Regions from separate parts of the Hansschlegelia sp. genome, predicted to be linked through region 1. Evidence: predicted binding sites of a transcription regulator. Region 1 holds the regulator's gene; the other holds the start of a gene.
The links. Region 1 encodes LexA, which represses DNA repair genes until DNA is damaged. Its sites were predicted from a motif close to TGTTCNNNNTGTGTTCNG; they were not measured.

Region 1 (8,094 bases):
TCGTCGATGGGGTAGCCGCGGTAGAGCAGCAGGCCCGCGTCGCCGTCGATATAGGTGATCTTCGACTCGCAGCTGGCGGTCGAGGTGAAGCCCGGGTCGTAGGTGAACAGGCCCGTGTCTTTGTAGAGCGTCTGGACGTCGAGAACGGACGGGCCGATCGAGCCGTGCTTGATCGGAAGATCAAGCTCCGCCCCTTCGACGCTCAGATGACCGGCTTCCGGCGAGCCTTCCTGAACCTTGAGCGTGCTGGTCGTCGCATTCATGCGCCATGCCCCTTCGCTGGAATTATGGCCTTGTCGCGCCAGGAACGGCACGTGGCTCTCCGGCTCGCAGGAGGGGGAGGGCGCAGGGACGGCGCGACGCTACTTTTGTTGCAGTGCGAACTAGCGCTGTCAAACGTCAGCGCCAGTCCTGGCCGGATCACGCCGGCTGCGCGGCCTGATCCGCGATCCGCGCCAGGCTCTCTTGCCGTCCGAGGGCGACCAGGACGTCAAAGATGCCCGGCGAAGTCTTGCGTCCGGTCAGGGCGGCCCGCAGCGGCTGCGCCACCGTGCCGAGCTTGACGCCGGCCTCCTCCGCCACCGCACGCACGGCGGCTTCCGCCTCGGCGGCCGTCCAGGGGTCGATCGCCGCGAGGCGCTCGGCGAGCAGCGCGAGCAGCCGGCGCGCGTCGGGCGTCAGCAACTGCTCTGCGGCGGGCTCCAGCGACAGCGGCCGCTCATCGAGAAGGAAGCGCGCGCCGTCCAGCAGTTCGACGAGAGTCTTCGCGCGCTCCTTGAGGCCCGGAAGCGCTCCCTCAAGCGCCGGCCAGCGGCCGGTTTCATCGAGCCGCGCGATCGCGGCGGGTCCGCCCGGCAGGTAGGGAAGCGCGGCGCGGAAAGCCTCCATCAGCTCCGCGTCAGGCGTCGCCCGCATGTAATGGCCGTTCAGGTTCTGCAGCTTGACCTGATCAAAGCGCGCCGCCGAACGGCCGACGTCGCCGATATCGAACCACTCGACCGCCTGTTCGGTCGAGAAGATCTCATCGTCGCCATGGCTCCAGCCGAGCCTGGCGAGGTAGTTGCGCAGCGCTGCCGGCAGGAAGCCCATCTCCCGGTAGGCCTCCACGCCGAGCGCGCCGTGGCGCTTCGAGAGCTTCGCCCCGTCCGGGCCATGGATCAGCGGGATATGCGCCATCTTGGGCGCGCTCCAGCCCATGGCGTCGTAGATCTGCGCCTGGCGGGCGGCGTTGGTGAGATGGTCGACCCCGCGGATGACGTGCGTCACGCCCATGTCGTGATCATCGACCACGACCGCCAGCATGTAGGTCGGCGTTCCGTCCGAGCGCAGCAGCACGAGGTCGTCGAGGTCCTTGTTGGGGATGACGACGCGCCCCTGCACGAGATCGTCGATGACGGTCTCGCCCTCGATCGGCGCCTTGAGCCGGATCGCCGGCTGGCGGTCCGTCGGCCAATCGGTCTCCGGCCGGTCCCGCCAGCGGCCGTCGTAGCGCGGCGGACGCCCTTCGGCCTGCGCCTTGGCGCGCATCTCCTCAAGCTCCTGGGCCGTCGCGTAGCAACGATAGGCGCGGCCCTCGGCCAGCATCCGCTCCACCGCCTCGCGGTGCCGGGCGGCGCGGGCGAACTGGAAGACAGGCTCGCCGTCCCAGTCGAGACCGAGCCACTTCAGGCCGTCGAGGATCGCCGCGATCGCGGCGTCGGTCGACCGGGCGCGATCGGTGTCCTCGATCCGCAGCAGCATCGTGCCGCCGAGACTTCTGGCGAACAGCCAGTTGAACAGCGCGGTCCGCGCGCCGCCAATGTGCAGGAAGCCCGTCGGCGACGGCGCGAAGCGTGTGACGACGGTCTCGCTCACTTCAGGTCGTTCTCTCGCGCTCGGGGGAGGGGTGCGGCGTCGTCTGTACGCCGCGGCGCGCCGGTGTAGCATGGGCCTGCGACCGGGGGAAAGACGCGCCGATGGCGGAGCAGCCGGGCCGGCCAAAGCGGGGCAGGGCGCGCGCAGCGGCCATTCCGGAGGATCGGGCGGCCGGTCCCGACCGCGCGGCGACGGCATGGGGCGGCGCGGCTTCCGCCCGACTGTCGGCGCTGCTCGCCGAGGAGGCGGAGGCCGGTCGACCGGCGCTCTGGCTTCCCGTCGCGTTCGGCTGCGGCGCCGCGATCTACTTCTCGGCGGGCCGCGAGCCCGAACTGTGGGCGAGCGCAGCGCCCCTCGGTCTCGGGCTCGGGCTGCTCTGGCTTGCCCGCGGCAGATTCCTCGCGCTCTGGCTCGCGCTCGGCCTGACCTTCGGCGGCGCGGGCTTTCTCGCCGGCAAGCTCGCGACGGTCCGCGCAGAAGCGCCGACGCTCGAGCGGCCGCTGCGCGGGGAGGTGGTCGGCCGCGTCCTGTTCGTCGAGCCGCGCGCGCGCGGCATGCGGCGGCTGACGATCGCGCCGGAACGGTTCATCACGCTGGCCGCGCGCGACATGCCGGCCCGCGTTCGGGTGACCGCGCGCGCAGATCCGCCGCTGGCGGCCGGCGACCGCATTGCGCTGACGGCGCTCTGGCGGCCGCCGGAGGGGCCCGTGCGCCCCGGCGGCTACGACTTCGCGCGCGTGGCCTTCTTCGAGCAGATCGGCGCGACCGGCTACGGCGCGAAGGACATCCGTATTCTGCCGGCCTCTCCGGGTGGCGTCATGTCGGACGCGGCGGCGCGGCTGGAGCGACTGCGCGCGGACCTCACCGCGCGCATCTCGGCCGCCGTGGGCGGCCCGGAAGGCGCGGTGGCGGCGGCTCTGGTCACGGGCGTGCAAGGCCCGATCCCGCCCTCGGTCTCGGACGACCTCCGCGCCGCCGGCCTCAGCCATATCCTGTCCATTTCCGGGCTGCACATGGCGCTCGTGGCCGGCACGCTGTTCTGGTTCGCGCGGGCGCTGCTCGCGCTCTCCCAGCGCGCGGCGCTCAGCCTGCCGGTCAAGGAAATCGGCGCAGCGGTGGCGCTCGCCGGGGCCACCTTCTATCTCGCGCTCTCCGGCGCGGAGGTCGCGACGCAGCGCTCCTACGTCATGATCGCGGTCGCGTTGCTCGCCGTGATGATCGGCCGGTCCGCGCTGGCGCCCCGCAACTTCGCGCTCGCCGGGCTGCTGGTGACCGCCTGGACGCCCGATGCGCTGCTTGGGCCGAGTTTTCAGATGTCCTTCGCCGCCGTGGCCGGCCTGGTGGCGTGGTTCGAGACCAGGCGTGACCTGCCTCCCGCGCCGCCGCCGGCCTCGCGCGGCGCGGCGCTCACGCGCCGCCTTCGACGCGCGGCGACGCTCGCGGTTATGACGACCCTCATCGCCGGGCTCGCGACCGCGCCGTTCGCCGCCTATCATTTCCAGCGCCTGACGCCTTACGCGTTGGCGGGCAACGCGCTCGCGGAGCCCTTAGTCGGGCTGATCGTGATGCCGGCGGCGATCGCCGGGCTGCTGTTCGCGCCCCTAGGACTGGACGCGATCTGGTGGCGTCTCATGGGCTTCGGACTCGAGGGCGTGCTCGCCGTCGCTGGAGCGGTCGCCGCCTGGCCAGGCGCCGAACGCAACGTCGTGGCGTTCGGGCCGGGCGCCCTCAGCCTCTTCGCGCTGGGGATCGCATGGCTCTGCCTCTGGCGAACGGCGCTGCGCTGGGGCGGGCTCCCGATTCTCGGGGCGGCGCTCGCGCTTGCGGCGTTTCCGGCGCGGCCGGACGTCGTGATCGACGCATCGGGTCGGGCGCTTGCGGCGCGGGCGCCGGATGGCCGGCTCGCGCTGCTCGGCGCCAGCCCGGGCCGGTTCGCCGCCAAGGTCTGGTTTGCGGCCGACGGCTCGCCTGCGCCGACGCGGGACGCCGCACGCGACGTGCGGTGCGACGCCTATGGCTGCACCGCGCCCCTCGCGGGCGGTGGCGTCGTCGCGCTGTCGTGGGACCCGAGGGGACTGGAGGAGGACTGCCGGCGGGCGGCGCTTGTCGTCACGCGCCTTGACGCGCCGGCGGCCTGCGCGGAGACGGCGGCGGTGGTTGACCGAAGAATCCTCGCAGCGACCGGCGCGCTGAGCCTCACGCGCTCCGGCGATGGCTTTTCGGGCGTCGCCGCCCTCGACCCCGCGGGCTCAAGGCCATGGACGCGCCAGCCCCCGACGCCGCCTCCGGCCGCCGCTGCGCGTCTGGCGTTCGCCCCGACGGCGCCCGTCAAGGACCTCAGGCCTCCGCCGGTCGACCCCACCGGTTCCGCCGAGGCGGAGGAGGAAGACGAGACCTCTCCGGACGATCAGTAGCGGCGGATCAGCCCGACGAGCCGTCCCTGGATGGCGACGCGGTCGGGGCCGAAGATCCGCGTTTCATAGGCGGGGTTTGCGGCTTCAAGCGCGATCGAGGCGCCGCGCTTCCGCAGCCGCTTCAAAGTGGCCTCTTCCTCGTCCACCAGCGCGACCACGATGTCGCCCGTGTCGGCGGTGTCCTGACGGCGGATGAGGACGAGGTCGCCATCCAGAATGCCGGCCTCGATCATCGAATCGCCGCGCACCTCGAGAGCGAAGTGCTCGCCGGTCGACAGCAGGTCCGGAGACACCGCGATCGTGTGGCTCCTGGTCTGGATCGCCGAGATCGGCACGCCGGCGGCGATCCGGCCCATCACCGGCACATGCACGGCCGAGCGCCGATCTTCGCCGTCGTCGTCGTTCGAAGAAGCGGGCTTGAGCCGCCCGAGATTGCCTTCGATCACGCTCGGCGAGAACCGGGGGGTCGGCCGCGTGACCGAGGGGGCCGCGGCCTCTGGCAGCTTCAGCACTTCGAGCGCGCGCGCCCGGTTCGGCAGGCGCCGGATGAAGCCGCGCTCCTCGAGAGCCATGATGAGCCGATGAATGCCCGACTTCGACTTGAGGTCGAGCGCCTCCTTCATCTCCTCGAAGGAGGGCGGCACGCCGGCCTCCTTCAGCCGCTCATGAATGAAGCGCAGAAGCTCGTACTGCTTGCGGGTCAACATGGGCGGGTCCGCGACGGTGCAAAACAAATCATGAACAGAAATCTACCTGTTCTAGATGTGTTCTGCAACAGTTAACGTTCGGTTCATGCCGGGGCGGACGTCGGGAATCCGCTCCTGCGCTTCGGCTTCAGAGCGGATGCGGCAGAGGCAGAATCATGCAGGGATCGCCCGCCCGGGCAGCGGCCGCGCCGGCCGGGCGAACGAGCAGGCATTCGGCTTCGGTGAGCCGCCGCAGCATGGACGAATCCTGCCGCGGGAAGCCAGTCGCGACGGCGACTCCATCCGGATCGAAGGTCAGGGCGGCCCGCAGATAGTCTTCGCGATGGTCGTTGGCCGGCATGTCCCGGCCAAGCCGCCCCGGGATGATCTGCGGCTCGATGTCGGCGCGCCCCGAGAGACGCCGAAGCGCGGGCATCAAGAACAGCACGGCGCAGACGATGGCCGAGACGGGATTGCCGGGAAGGCCAAGCGCCAGCATCTCGCCCCGCCGCCCGGCCATCATCGGCTTGCCGGGCCGCATCGCGATCTTCCAGAAGTCGAGCGCGACGCCGCAGGCCTCCAGCGCCGGCCGGACGAGGTCGTGGTCGCCCACGGAAGCGCCGCCGAGCGTGACGAGGACATCGGCCCTCTCGTCGATGGCGCGCTCGATGGCGGCGCGGATCGCCGCTGGATCGTCCGGCGCGACGCCGAGATCGAGCGGCAGGCCGCCTTCGCCGGTCACGGCGGCCGCGATCGCAAAGCCGTTCGATGCGAAGATCTGGTCCGGGCCAGTCTCTGCGCCGGGTAGGGCGAGTTCGTCGCCAGTGGCCAGAATCGCCACGCGCGGCCGCCGCGCGACGGGGACCGAGGCGTGGCCGAGCGCCGCGGCGAGCGCGAGATCGCGCGCCCCGAGCCGCCGGCCCTCGGGCAGCAGTGTCTCGCCGGCCGTAAAATCGAGGCCCGCCCGACGGACATGGCGGCCGACCGGGACCGCCTCGTGCGCGACCACCTCGTCGCCCTCGCGCGCGGCGTTCTCCTGGAGGAGAACCGCGTCCGCCCCCGCGGGCAGCGGAGCGCCGGTGAAGATCCGTGCGGCTTCTCCGCGGCCGATCTCGCCGCCGAAAGCCTTTCCGGCCGCGGCTTCACCGACGACGCGCAGACGCGCCGGGGCGGTCGCGACATCGGCCGAGCGCACCGCATAGCCGTCCATCGCGGAGCAATCCCATGGCGGCTGCGTCCGGAGCGCATGGAGCGGCGCGGCAAGCGTTCGGCCGAGCGCCTCGCCCAATCGAACCTGCTCGGACGGAAGCGTTTTCAGGCCCGAGATGATACGGGCGCGAGCCTCCGCGACAGGGAGAAGGCCGCTCATCCTTCGGCCCTGAAGTCTCCGGAGCGGCCGCCGGACTTGGCGAGCAGCCGCACGCCTTCGATCCGCATTCCGCGGTCGACCGCCTTCGTCATGTCGTACACCGTGAGACACGCGACGGAGACCGCGGTAAGCGCCTCCATCTCAACGCCGGTGGGGCCGGTCACCCGCGCGGTCGCGGTCACCACGACGCCCGGCAGCGTCTCGTCGGGCCTGAGATCGACCGAGACTTTCGACAGCGCCAGCGGGTGGCAGAGCGGGATCAGCTCGTGCGTCCGCTTCGCCGCCATGATGCCCGCGATCCGGGCCGTGCCGAGCACGTCGCCCTTCTTGGCGTCGCCGGCCAGGATCAGCGCCAGGGTCTCGGGGGCCATCACAATCATGCCCTCGGCCGTCGCCTCGCGCGTCGTCGCAGGCTTGTCGCCGACGTCGACCATATTGGCCTCGCCGGAGGCGGAGAGATGGGTGAGGCCGGTCTGCTCCGAGGTCACTTGGGGCTCCTGGTGAGAATTCCGGTCGCGACGTCGAACGACACGGCCGCGAAAACGCCGGCCCCGGTGAACGCGAGTCCGATCAGATAAAGGCGCGTGGCCCGGTCATAGACCGTCTTCAGCAAGCCTTCGACCGGCAGCAGCAGCGCGAGGGCGCGGATCTGAAGCAGCGCCCCGCAGAACACCGCAAAGACGGATGGAAGATCATACCAGCGCCACACGCCGGGGCTCGAGGCCCATTGCGAGAGGAAGCCGAGCGTGAAGGAGACGGTGATGCCGAAGGCCGTGATCGTGCCGTTGCGGAAGACCGCCTCGATCATGGCCTCTGCCGGGACCGGAGGCCGGGACTCTGCATCCCTCGGCTCGGCTTCCGGCTCCCTAAGCACCTGCGCCGTCATCCTTGTTCAAGAGCTTCGCGAGGAGGTCGATCTGCTCCTGCTGCTTGCCCAGCAGCACGATGATGTGCTCGTCCCGCAGCCGGTCCAGCTTCTCGTGCAGCCCCATGATCTCGATCTCCGCCTTCAGGTTGACCTCGTAGTCGCGGGCGGCGTTCTCGCGATCCTTAATCGCCTGGCGGTTCTGGCTCATCATGATCACCGGCGCCTGAAGCGCCGCGAGCATCGACAGCATGAGGTTGAGGAAGATGAACGGGTATGGGTCGAACGGCCGGGACAGCAGCCAGACATTGGCCCCGACCCACAGGGTGAGAAACACCCCAAAGCTGATGATGAAGGTCCAGGAGCCACCGAACGACGCCACATGATCGGCGAGGTTCTCTCCGAACGTCTTCTCCTCGTCGCGGAGCGCCGGATGCCGGATCAGGACGCTGCGATGCTTGGCGTGCTTCAGCACGCGCGCCTCGGCTTCGGTCAGCGTCTCGGCGCTCTTCCCGAACCAGCGCTCTGCCGCGTGGTCGAGCTCGGCGTGCCGGTCGTTCGACATAGGGCCCGCCCTGTTCCGCTCAGGACGCCGGCGGCGGCGCCAGCAGCGCGCGGGTGGCGGAGGCGACATCCGCCTGCCGCATCAGGCTTTCGCCGACCAGCAGCGTCCGGCAGCCGACGGCGGCGAGCCGCGCCACGTCCGCCGGCGTGAAGATGCCGCTCTCGCCGACGAGGATGCGCCCGGCGGGAACCAGAGGGGCGAGCCTCTCCGTCGTCTCGAGCGTCACCTCGAAGGTTCTGAGGTTCCGGTTGTTAACGCCGAGCAGGGGCGCGGCGAGCGGCAGCGCGCGGTCGAGCTCTGCGGCGTCGTGCACCTCGATCAGGGCGTCCATGCCGAAATCT
Region 2 (8,094 bases), on a different contig from region 1:
CTCGGCGGTGTCCCAGACCGGGCAGTCCCGCTCCGCCATGGCCTGCTTGAGCGGCGCAGGCGCGGCGTCGCGGGGGACGTCTCTCAGGCGGCCCGACAGCGCCGCCGGGCTCGCGCCGCCGATCAGCGCCGAAAGCGCGTCGGGCCGCTCGGCGCGACCCTGCCGGTTGTCCATCTCGGCGGCGGCGGGTCCGAAGCCAGCGAGCGACAGCTCGGCCGAGACCGGATCGCCGCCTTCGCCGGACACCGTAGCGCTGAGCGCCTTGCCGCGCCGCAGGAAGGGCAGCAGCCGCCGCGTCGCGCCTTCGGACAGGCGCAAATCCGTCGCGCCGGGTTCTTCCCCCGGCGCCGCAGAGAGATCCGAACCCGAGGCGAGCCTCACCGGCGGTCCGCCGTCGATGGCGACCGCCAGCCTCGGCCGCGGCGGCGCGCTCAGGGGGCCGACGAGCGTCAGCGTAAGGCGCGGCTGCGCGTCCTTCGCCGGCTCGCGCGACACGGTCAGCCGCGCGCTCTGCGCGCCCGAGGCCGGCGCCTCGGTGGCGGCGTGGCAATTCGGTCCGCTCTTGGCGTCCGAGCATGCGGCGGTCCACGCCCCGAACCTCTGCTCGGAACCCAAAGCAGGTCCGGCCAGAAGAACCGAGAGCAGGAGAAGGAGCAGTCGCATGATCATGTCTTTCGGCTGCAGGAGACGCGGGAGTCTTCGATCGCCGCCGGTCGGGGAAGGCCCGTCTCCTTCACGAAGACGTTATAGAGCCGGCTGCGCCTGCCCAAGAAAAGTCGCAACCCGAAGGCTCCGGACGCAGTTCAGCTACGGGAGGACTGTGGGCGCGGCCACGCGCCGCGCATCAGAGGAGAAGAACAAATGAAGAAGGCTCTTACCTTAGCGTTCGCCGCCACCTTTGGGTTCGCGAGCTTTGCAGAGGCCGCGCCCCGCGCGCCAAGCAGGGATGCGGCGCCTGCTCCGTCGCTCGACCAGGTGCGGGCCGACGCAATGGCGCGGCTTAACGCCGGAGACATCCAAGAGGTTCGCGATCGTCATGGACATCGCGGCGGCCACCGTGGCTGGGGCGGCGGCGGCCACCGCGGCTGGCATGGCGGCGGACATCGTGGCGGCCATCGCGGGCACTGGAACCGCGGCTGGAACGGCGGGACCAACTATGGCTATCGGCGCTATCGCGGCCATCGGTATTATGGCGGCCGCCGCTACTATTATGGCCATCGCTACCGTCACCGGCATTCCGGTTACTGGGGCGCGGGAATCGCCGGGCTGGCTCTAGGAGCGGCCATCGCGAGCTCCGCGCGGCCCCGCTATCGCACCAAATCCTGGTGCGCGAGCCGCTACCGCAGCTACAACTGGCGCACCGAGACATTCATCGGACGGGGCGGTCGCCTCTACCGCTGCCCGTAAGCGTCAGGGCCCGCCTCACAGAGGCGGGCCCGCCTTTTCGCCGGAACCTCGCCGGGCGGACAGGCGTTCAGTGTGCGAACGAAACTAGAACGGAGGCGAGGATGACCGATCACAGCACCCCGCAAAGTCGGACCGACGCGCGCCGCGCCGCCGATCCCGATGCTCCCAAGCCGGGCGCGGGCGCCGAGTCTGTCGACGTCAATCCCAAAACGGCGCCTGATCCGGCCAGCAACACGGAGAAGGACCCGGCCGACTGGGTGTCCGGCGACGAGCCGATGACCGGCGCGCAGGCCTCCTATCTGAAGACCCTCTCGGAAGAGACCGGGTCCGCCGCCTTCAAGCCTGACCTGACCAAGGCCGAGGCTTCGATGCTGATCGACGAACTGAAAACGGCCCGGAACGAGCAGCGCTGAGCTTCGGCGGTAGGCTGACGTGTTCTTGGGCCCCCCTGAGCCAAGCCGAGGCCCAAGGCCGCGCTCGCGTTCGTCGGTTCTGTGGGGCGGGCTCGCGACATCCAAACGCGTTAGACGAGACTGCCTGTCGCTGCCGGCCGCGTGAGCATGGGCGGGATCGTCTTCCGTCGTGCGAGCGGTCTATAATTCGCGCCCACGGGTTGCGCGAAGCGGCATGGCGAAGACGAAGATCATCCCGGTCATCTTGTGCGGTGGGTCCGGGACGAGGCTGTGGCCGGCGTCGCGCGCGAGCTACCCGAAGCAATTTCTGCCGCTGGCGGGCGAGCGCACGCTGTTGCAGGACGCGGCCTTGCGGGTCGCGGACCCTGATCGCTTCCAGACGCCGATCGTGGTGGCCAATCACGAGCATCGTTTCATCGCCGCCGAGCAACTGGAGCAGATCGGCGTCAAGGCCGTGCTCGCGCTGGAGCCGGTGCGGCGCGACTCGGCGGCGGCCATCGGGGCCGCCGCGCGGATCGCCCTGGACCGCGACCCGAACGCCCTGATCCTCGTGGTCGCCTCCGATCACGTCATCACCGATCCGGCGGGATTTCTGGCCGCCGTCGATCGCGGTCTGCCGGCGGCGGGCGTCGGCCGGATCGTCACGTTCGGCGTCAAGCCGAGCAGGCCGACCTCCAAATACGGCTATATCCGCGCAGGCGCGCCGCTCGCCGGAGCAGACGGCGTGATGGAGGTCGCCGCGTTTGTGGAAAAGCCTGAGCCGGCGCTCGCGGAGAAACTGGTCGCCGAAGGCTGCGTCTGGAATTCCGGGAATTTTCTCGCCCGCGCCGAAACGCTCTTGTCGGAACTCGCGCGACTGGCGCCCGCGATCGCCGGCCCCGCGGCGGCAGCCGTGGAGCGCGCCACCAGCGACCTCGACTTCCTCAGGCTCGATCCCGAGAGCTTCGCCGCCGCCGAGGCGAACTCGATCGATTATGCGGTGATGGAGCGGACGCCGCTCGCCGCGGTCGCTCCGGCGGAGTTCGGCTGGTCGGATGTCGGCGGGTGGTCGGCGCTGTGGGACGTCGCGGAGCGCGACGCCGCCGGCAACGCGCTGATCGGCCCGAGCGCCGCCGCCGACAGTCGAAACTGCTACGTGCGCTCCGAAAAGCACTTCACGGCGGTGGTCGGCGTGGAGGATCTGGTGGTGGTTTCGACCGGCGACGCCGTGCTGGTCACCACGCGCGGGCGGTCCGACGAGGTGAAGGACCTCGTCGCCCGGCTCGCCGCGGACGGCGAGGGCACCGCGACGCAGGCCGCGTTCATGCACCGGCCATGGGGCTCGTACCAGATCATCGACCACGGCGGCCGCTTCCAGGTGAAGCGCATCACCGTGAAGCCCGGCCGCAAGCTGTCCCTGCAGAGCCACGCCCACCGCGCCGAGCACTGGATCGTGGTGCGGGGGGTTGCGCGCGTCACGATCAACGAGGAAGCCCGGCTCATCGGCGAGAATGAGTCGGTCTACATCCCGCTCGGCGCGCGCCACCGCCTGGAGAACCCGGGCGAGGAGCCGCTCGACCTGATCGAGGTTCAGTCCGGCGCCTATCTCGGCGAGGACGACATCGTCCGCTACGAGGACGACTACCGCCGGATCTGAGGCCTCAGAGGCCGAGTTCGCTCAGCGACGGATGATCATCCGGCTGGCGGCCGAGCGGCCAGTGGTATTTGCGGTCGGCTTCTGCGATCGGCAGATCGTTGATGCTGGCGATGCGCCGCCGCATCAGACCCGCGTCGTCGAACTCCCAGTTCTCGTTGCCGTAGCTGCGGAACCAGCTGCCGCTGTCGTCGCGCCACTCATAGGCGAACCGGACCGCGATCCGGTTCTCATGCCAGGCCCAGACCTCCTTGATCAGCCGGTAATCGAGCTCGCGCGCCCATTTGCGGGTCAGGAAGGCTTCGATGGCGTCGCGGCCCTGAAGGAATTCCGCCCGGTTCCGCCAGACGCTGTCGACCGTATAGGCCTGCGCGACGCGGTGCGGATCACGGGTGTTCCAGGCGTCCTCGGCCATCCGGGCCTTCTGGGCGGCGGTCTCGGCGGTGAACGGCGGGAAGGGCGGACGGCTCATCGACCACGGTCCTCGCGGCTGTCTTCAGTCGGCGCAGCTTTCAGCAAAATCGGCGGGAGTCCAGCGGCGGGAGCGCCTGCGCGCCGAGGGCGCCATGCGGCACGGCGCTAGGCGAGCCCCCCGGCGCGCTTGATGAACGCGACCACCGGCTCGACGCCGACCCCGTTCCGGACGCTCGCGAACACATATGGCCGGTCCTTGCGCATGCGGATCGTGTCGGCCTCCATCACTGAGAGGTCGGCGCCCACCATCGGGGCGAGGTCCGTCTTGTTGACGACCAGCATGTCCGACCGGGTGATGCCGGGGCCGCCCTTGCGCGGGATCTTCTCGCCGCCCGCGACGTCGATGACGTAGATCGTGATGTCCGCGAGCTCGGGCGAGAAGGTCGCTGCGAGATTGTCGCCGCCGGATTCGATCAGGATCAGGTCGAGGGCCGGGAACTTGCGGGTCATCTCCGCGATCGCCGCGAGGTTGATCGAGGCGTCCTCGCGGATCGCGGTGTGCGGGCAGCCGCCGGTCTCGACGCCCATGATCCGCTCCTCGGGCAGCGCGCCGGTCGCGGTGAGGATGCGGGCGTCCTCCTTGGTGTAGATGTCGTTGGTGATCGCGCAGATCTCGTAGGGGCCGTGGAAGGCGCGGCAGAGCGCCTCCAGCAGCGCGGTCTTGCCGGAGCCGACCGGGCCGCCCACGCCGACCCTCAGAGGTCCGTTCGAAGAGCTCATGAGCGGAAAAGCCTTGTGTACTGGGTCTGGTGGCGGGCGGAGCCGAGATCGAGCCTGAAGGTGGACGACGCAAGATCGTCGAGGGTGAGGCCGGCGCCCTCGGCCGCGAGGCGCCGGGCGAGCGGCGTGAGCCGCGCCACGATGGCCGCGCCCGCCGTCTGGCCGATGGGGGCGAGGCGGACCCCGGCCGAGACGAGCGCCTGCGTCAGCGCGGCGAGGTAGGCTGCGGCGGCGGTCTCGCCCGCGATCCCGTGGGCCGCAGACGCGGCCCCGACGGCGACCGGATAGGCGATCTCGCCGGACAGCTCCGAAGCGATCGTCCGGAGCGCGTCGTTCGGCCAGGCGGCCAGAACGGCGTCCAGAAAGCTGCGGCCCTGCTGCGCGGTCTCGAGATGAAGCTCCCGCGTGGGCGCGAAGGCGAGCGCGAGTTCGTTGGCTTCCTTGAGCGCGGTCAGGTCGCCGGCGGCCGCGGCGCGCTGCGCCGCTTGGAGCAGGATCGCGTCGTTGCGACCGAGCCCGAGCGACAGCGCCTCCTCGAGCCAGACTTCGAGCGACGCCGGGTCCGTGACGTCGCCATCCTCGACCGCCTGCTCGAGCCCGTGGCTGTAGGCGTAGCCGCCGACCGGAAAGGCGGGCGACAGCCAGACCATCAGCGCAAGCAGCGGGTCAGTCATGGCTGTGATAGGCGCCGTGTTCGGGCCGGAACGGGCGCTTCACCGCCCGCGCAGCGCCGCCGAGGCCGCGGACCATCTCGACCAGCACATGGTCAGGGGCGACATAGATCGCGTCCTCCGTCACCTCGGCCGGCGTGTGGCGGTTGCCGAGATGCCAGGCGATCTTGGCGAGCCGCAGCGGCGTCGCGGCGGTGATCTCGACCAGCTCCTCCTCCGCCGCGCGCACCAGCACCAGACGTCCGTCCTCGAGCTGCAGCGCGTCGCCGTCGTTGAGATTCGCCGGGCGGCGGAGGTCGAGCAGGAAGGCGAGGCCGCCATTCGTCGTCATGGCGAGCCGCCGCCGCCCGCGCGCCTCGTGGTCGAGGGTGATGGAGTCCGCTTCTGCGCCAGGCTTCACGGCGGGGCGGCGGATGACGGAGACGGCGCGGGTCACGATCCTAGCCAGTCGGGCAACCGCTCCCGCATCGTCTCCCGAATCTTAGCGCCCACGTCGTGCTTAGCGTAGAGTCCTGATGATCTCGACGCATGCGCCACCTCGAACATGTCGACCGCCGTTCCGGCTAGTGTTTGTCCTTGAGCATGGCCAAAAATAGGTGGGCCGCTCGGGGATAGGACAATGGGATCAGTCTTCATCTGCCAGCCTTTTCTAAAGACGGCGTCAGCCATCCCTCGTAGAGCCCCCTTACCGCAAACGATGACTGCATCCGGCTCCACGCGCTCCATGATTTCTTTTAGGAACGGTGCCGAGATCTTCTTCTCGTGACGGAAGTCAATGTCCTGAATGGACGCAGAACGCCGGAAGGCGAGGTTTGTTTTACAAACGGAAAACCTGATATCTTCTTTCCGAGTTAAGATGGCGGGTGATATCAGTTTAACAATGAGATTTTCGCGCCATTGGCAGTCAAGTAGATCATGTTCGTTGTTCTCATAGTACGCAGAAGAAGCTGCGGCTTTCCTGCCGGCTCTGGAATCGAAATCGCCGTTCGGAAGGTGATCGTTCGGATGGCCTCCTGGGTTCATCCCGAGCAGCATCAGAGGCGCCCTACGGATGCCATTATAGAATATCTTGTAGAAGGCACGGTTAGTCAGCCCTGAGGCCCGCTGGTAGCGTTCTTCGAGGCCCCTCATGAACTCAGTGTCGACCGGTTCAGGGGCGCTCAAAATAGAAAATACCGCTGCGCCATCGGGAGGACTTCGGCCGGCTCGCAGACCAGCAGTTCGCCGTCGGCGCGCACGTCGTAGGTCTCGGGGTCGATCTCGATGACGGGCGTGGCGTCGTTCAGGATCATGGCCTTCTTGCCGATGCCGCCGCGCACGTTCTCCACCGCCACCATCGGCTTGCGTCCAAAGATCTTCGACGGGAGGTCGTCCTCCAGGGCGGCGCGGGAGACGAAGGTCAGCGAGTTCGCGAGCGGCGCCGGGCCGAAGCCGCCGAACATCGGCCGGTAGTGCGCCGGCTGCGGCGTGGGGATCGAGGCGTTCGGTTCTCCCATGATCGCGCAGGCGATCACGCCGCCCTTGATCACGAGGTCCGGCTTCACGCCGAAGAAGGCCGGCGTCCAGACCACGAGGTCGGCGAGCTTGCCGGCCTCGACCGACCCGACATGCTTCGACACGCCATGCGCGATTGAGGGGTTGATCGTGTACTTCGCCACATAGCGGCGGGCGCGCAGATTGTCGTTGTCGCCAGTCTCGCCCGGCAGGGCGCCGCGCTGGCGCTTCATCTTGTCCGCCGTTTGCCAGGTGCGGATGATCACCTCGCCGACGCGGCCCATCGCTTGGCTGTCGGACGACATCATCGAGAGCGCGCCGAGGTCGTGCAGGATGTCCTCGGCCGCGATCGTTTCGCGGCGGATGCGGCTCTCCGCGAAGGCCAGATCTTCGGGGATCGACGGGTCGAGGTGGTGGCACACCATCAGCATGTCGAGATGCTCGTCGATGGTGTTGCGGGTGTAGGGCCGCGTCGGGTTGGTCGACGACGGCAGCACGTTGGCGAGCCCCGCGACCTTCATGATGTCCGGCGCGTGGCCGCCGCCGGCGCCCTCCGTGTGGAAGGCGTGGATGGTGCGGCCCTTGAACGCCGCGATCGTGCTCTCGACGAAGCCGCTCTCGTTCAGCGTGTCGGTGTGGATCATCACCTGCACGTCCATCGCGTCCGCGACCGAGAGGCAGCAGTCGATCGCGGCCGGCGTTGTGCCCCAGTCCTCGTGGAGCTTCAGCGCGCAGGCGCCGCCGCGCACCATCTCCTCGAGCCCGGCGGGCAGCGAGGCGTTGCCCTTGCCGGCGAAGCCCAGGTTCATCGGAAAGGCGTCCGCCGCCTCGATCATGCGCGCGAGGTGCCACGGGCCAGGGGTGCAGGTGGTGGCGTTGGTGCCGGTGGCCGGCCCCGTGCCGCCGCCGAGCATCGAGGTGATCCCCGAGGCCAGCGCCTCCTCGATCTGCTGCGGGCAGATGAAATGGATGTGGCTGTCGAAGCCGCCGGCGGTGATGATCTTGCCCTCGCCGGCGATCACCTCCGTGCCCGGTCCGACCACGATGTCGACGCCCGGCTGCACGTCGGGATTGCCCGCCTTGCCGACCTTGTGGATGCGCCCGTTCAGAATGCCGATGTCGGCCTTGATGATCCCGGCATGGTCGAGGATGACCGCATTGGTGATCACGGTGTCGACCGCGCCCTGCGCCCGCGTCGCCTGGCTCTGCCCCATGCCGTCGCGGATCGTCTTGCCGCCGCCGAACTTCACCTCCTCGCCATAGGTGGTGAAGTCGCGCTCGA

Region 2: a site for LexA is predicted at 1,482-1,499, ahead of VM780_RS03275 (DUF3072 domain-containing protein). Genes of this name have one in related genera too.

Annotation. Positions count from the first base shown of each region.
Region 1 covers NZ_DATLJK010000004.1:47,681-55,774, forward strand. Annotated here, with positions in the region: gene gltA (citrate synthase) at 1-263, opposite strand, end outside; gene gltX (glutamate--tRNA ligase) at 421-1,854, opposite strand; gene VM780_RS01660 (ComEC/Rec2 family competence protein) at 1,956-4,268, shown strand; gene lexA (transcriptional repressor LexA) at 4,262-4,975, opposite strand; gene glp (gephyrin-like molybdotransferase Glp) at 5,103-6,323, opposite strand; gene moaC (cyclic pyranopterin monophosphate synthase MoaC) at 6,320-6,811, opposite strand; gene VM780_RS01680 (hypothetical protein) at 6,808-7,131, opposite strand; gene VM780_RS01685 (DUF1003 domain-containing protein) at 7,190-7,753, opposite strand; gene trpC (indole-3-glycerol phosphate synthase TrpC) at 7,773-8,094, opposite strand, start outside.
Region 2 covers NZ_DATLJK010000008.1:15,962-24,055, reverse strand. Annotated here, with positions in the region: gene VM780_RS03285 (DUF1176 domain-containing protein) at 1-663, opposite strand, end outside; gene VM780_RS03280 (BA14K family protein) at 862-1,407, shown strand; gene VM780_RS03275 (DUF3072 domain-containing protein) at 1,509-1,820, shown strand; gene VM780_RS03270 (mannose-1-phosphate guanylyltransferase/mannose-6-phosphate isomerase) at 2,035-3,456, shown strand; gene VM780_RS03265 (nuclear transport factor 2 family protein) at 3,461-3,925, opposite strand; gene ureG (urease accessory protein UreG) at 4,033-4,647, opposite strand; gene VM780_RS03255 (urease accessory protein UreF) at 4,644-5,321, opposite strand; gene VM780_RS03250 (urease accessory protein UreE) at 5,314-5,754, opposite strand; gene VM780_RS03245 (hypothetical protein) at 5,751-6,353, opposite strand; gene ureC (urease subunit alpha) at 6,479-8,094, opposite strand, start outside.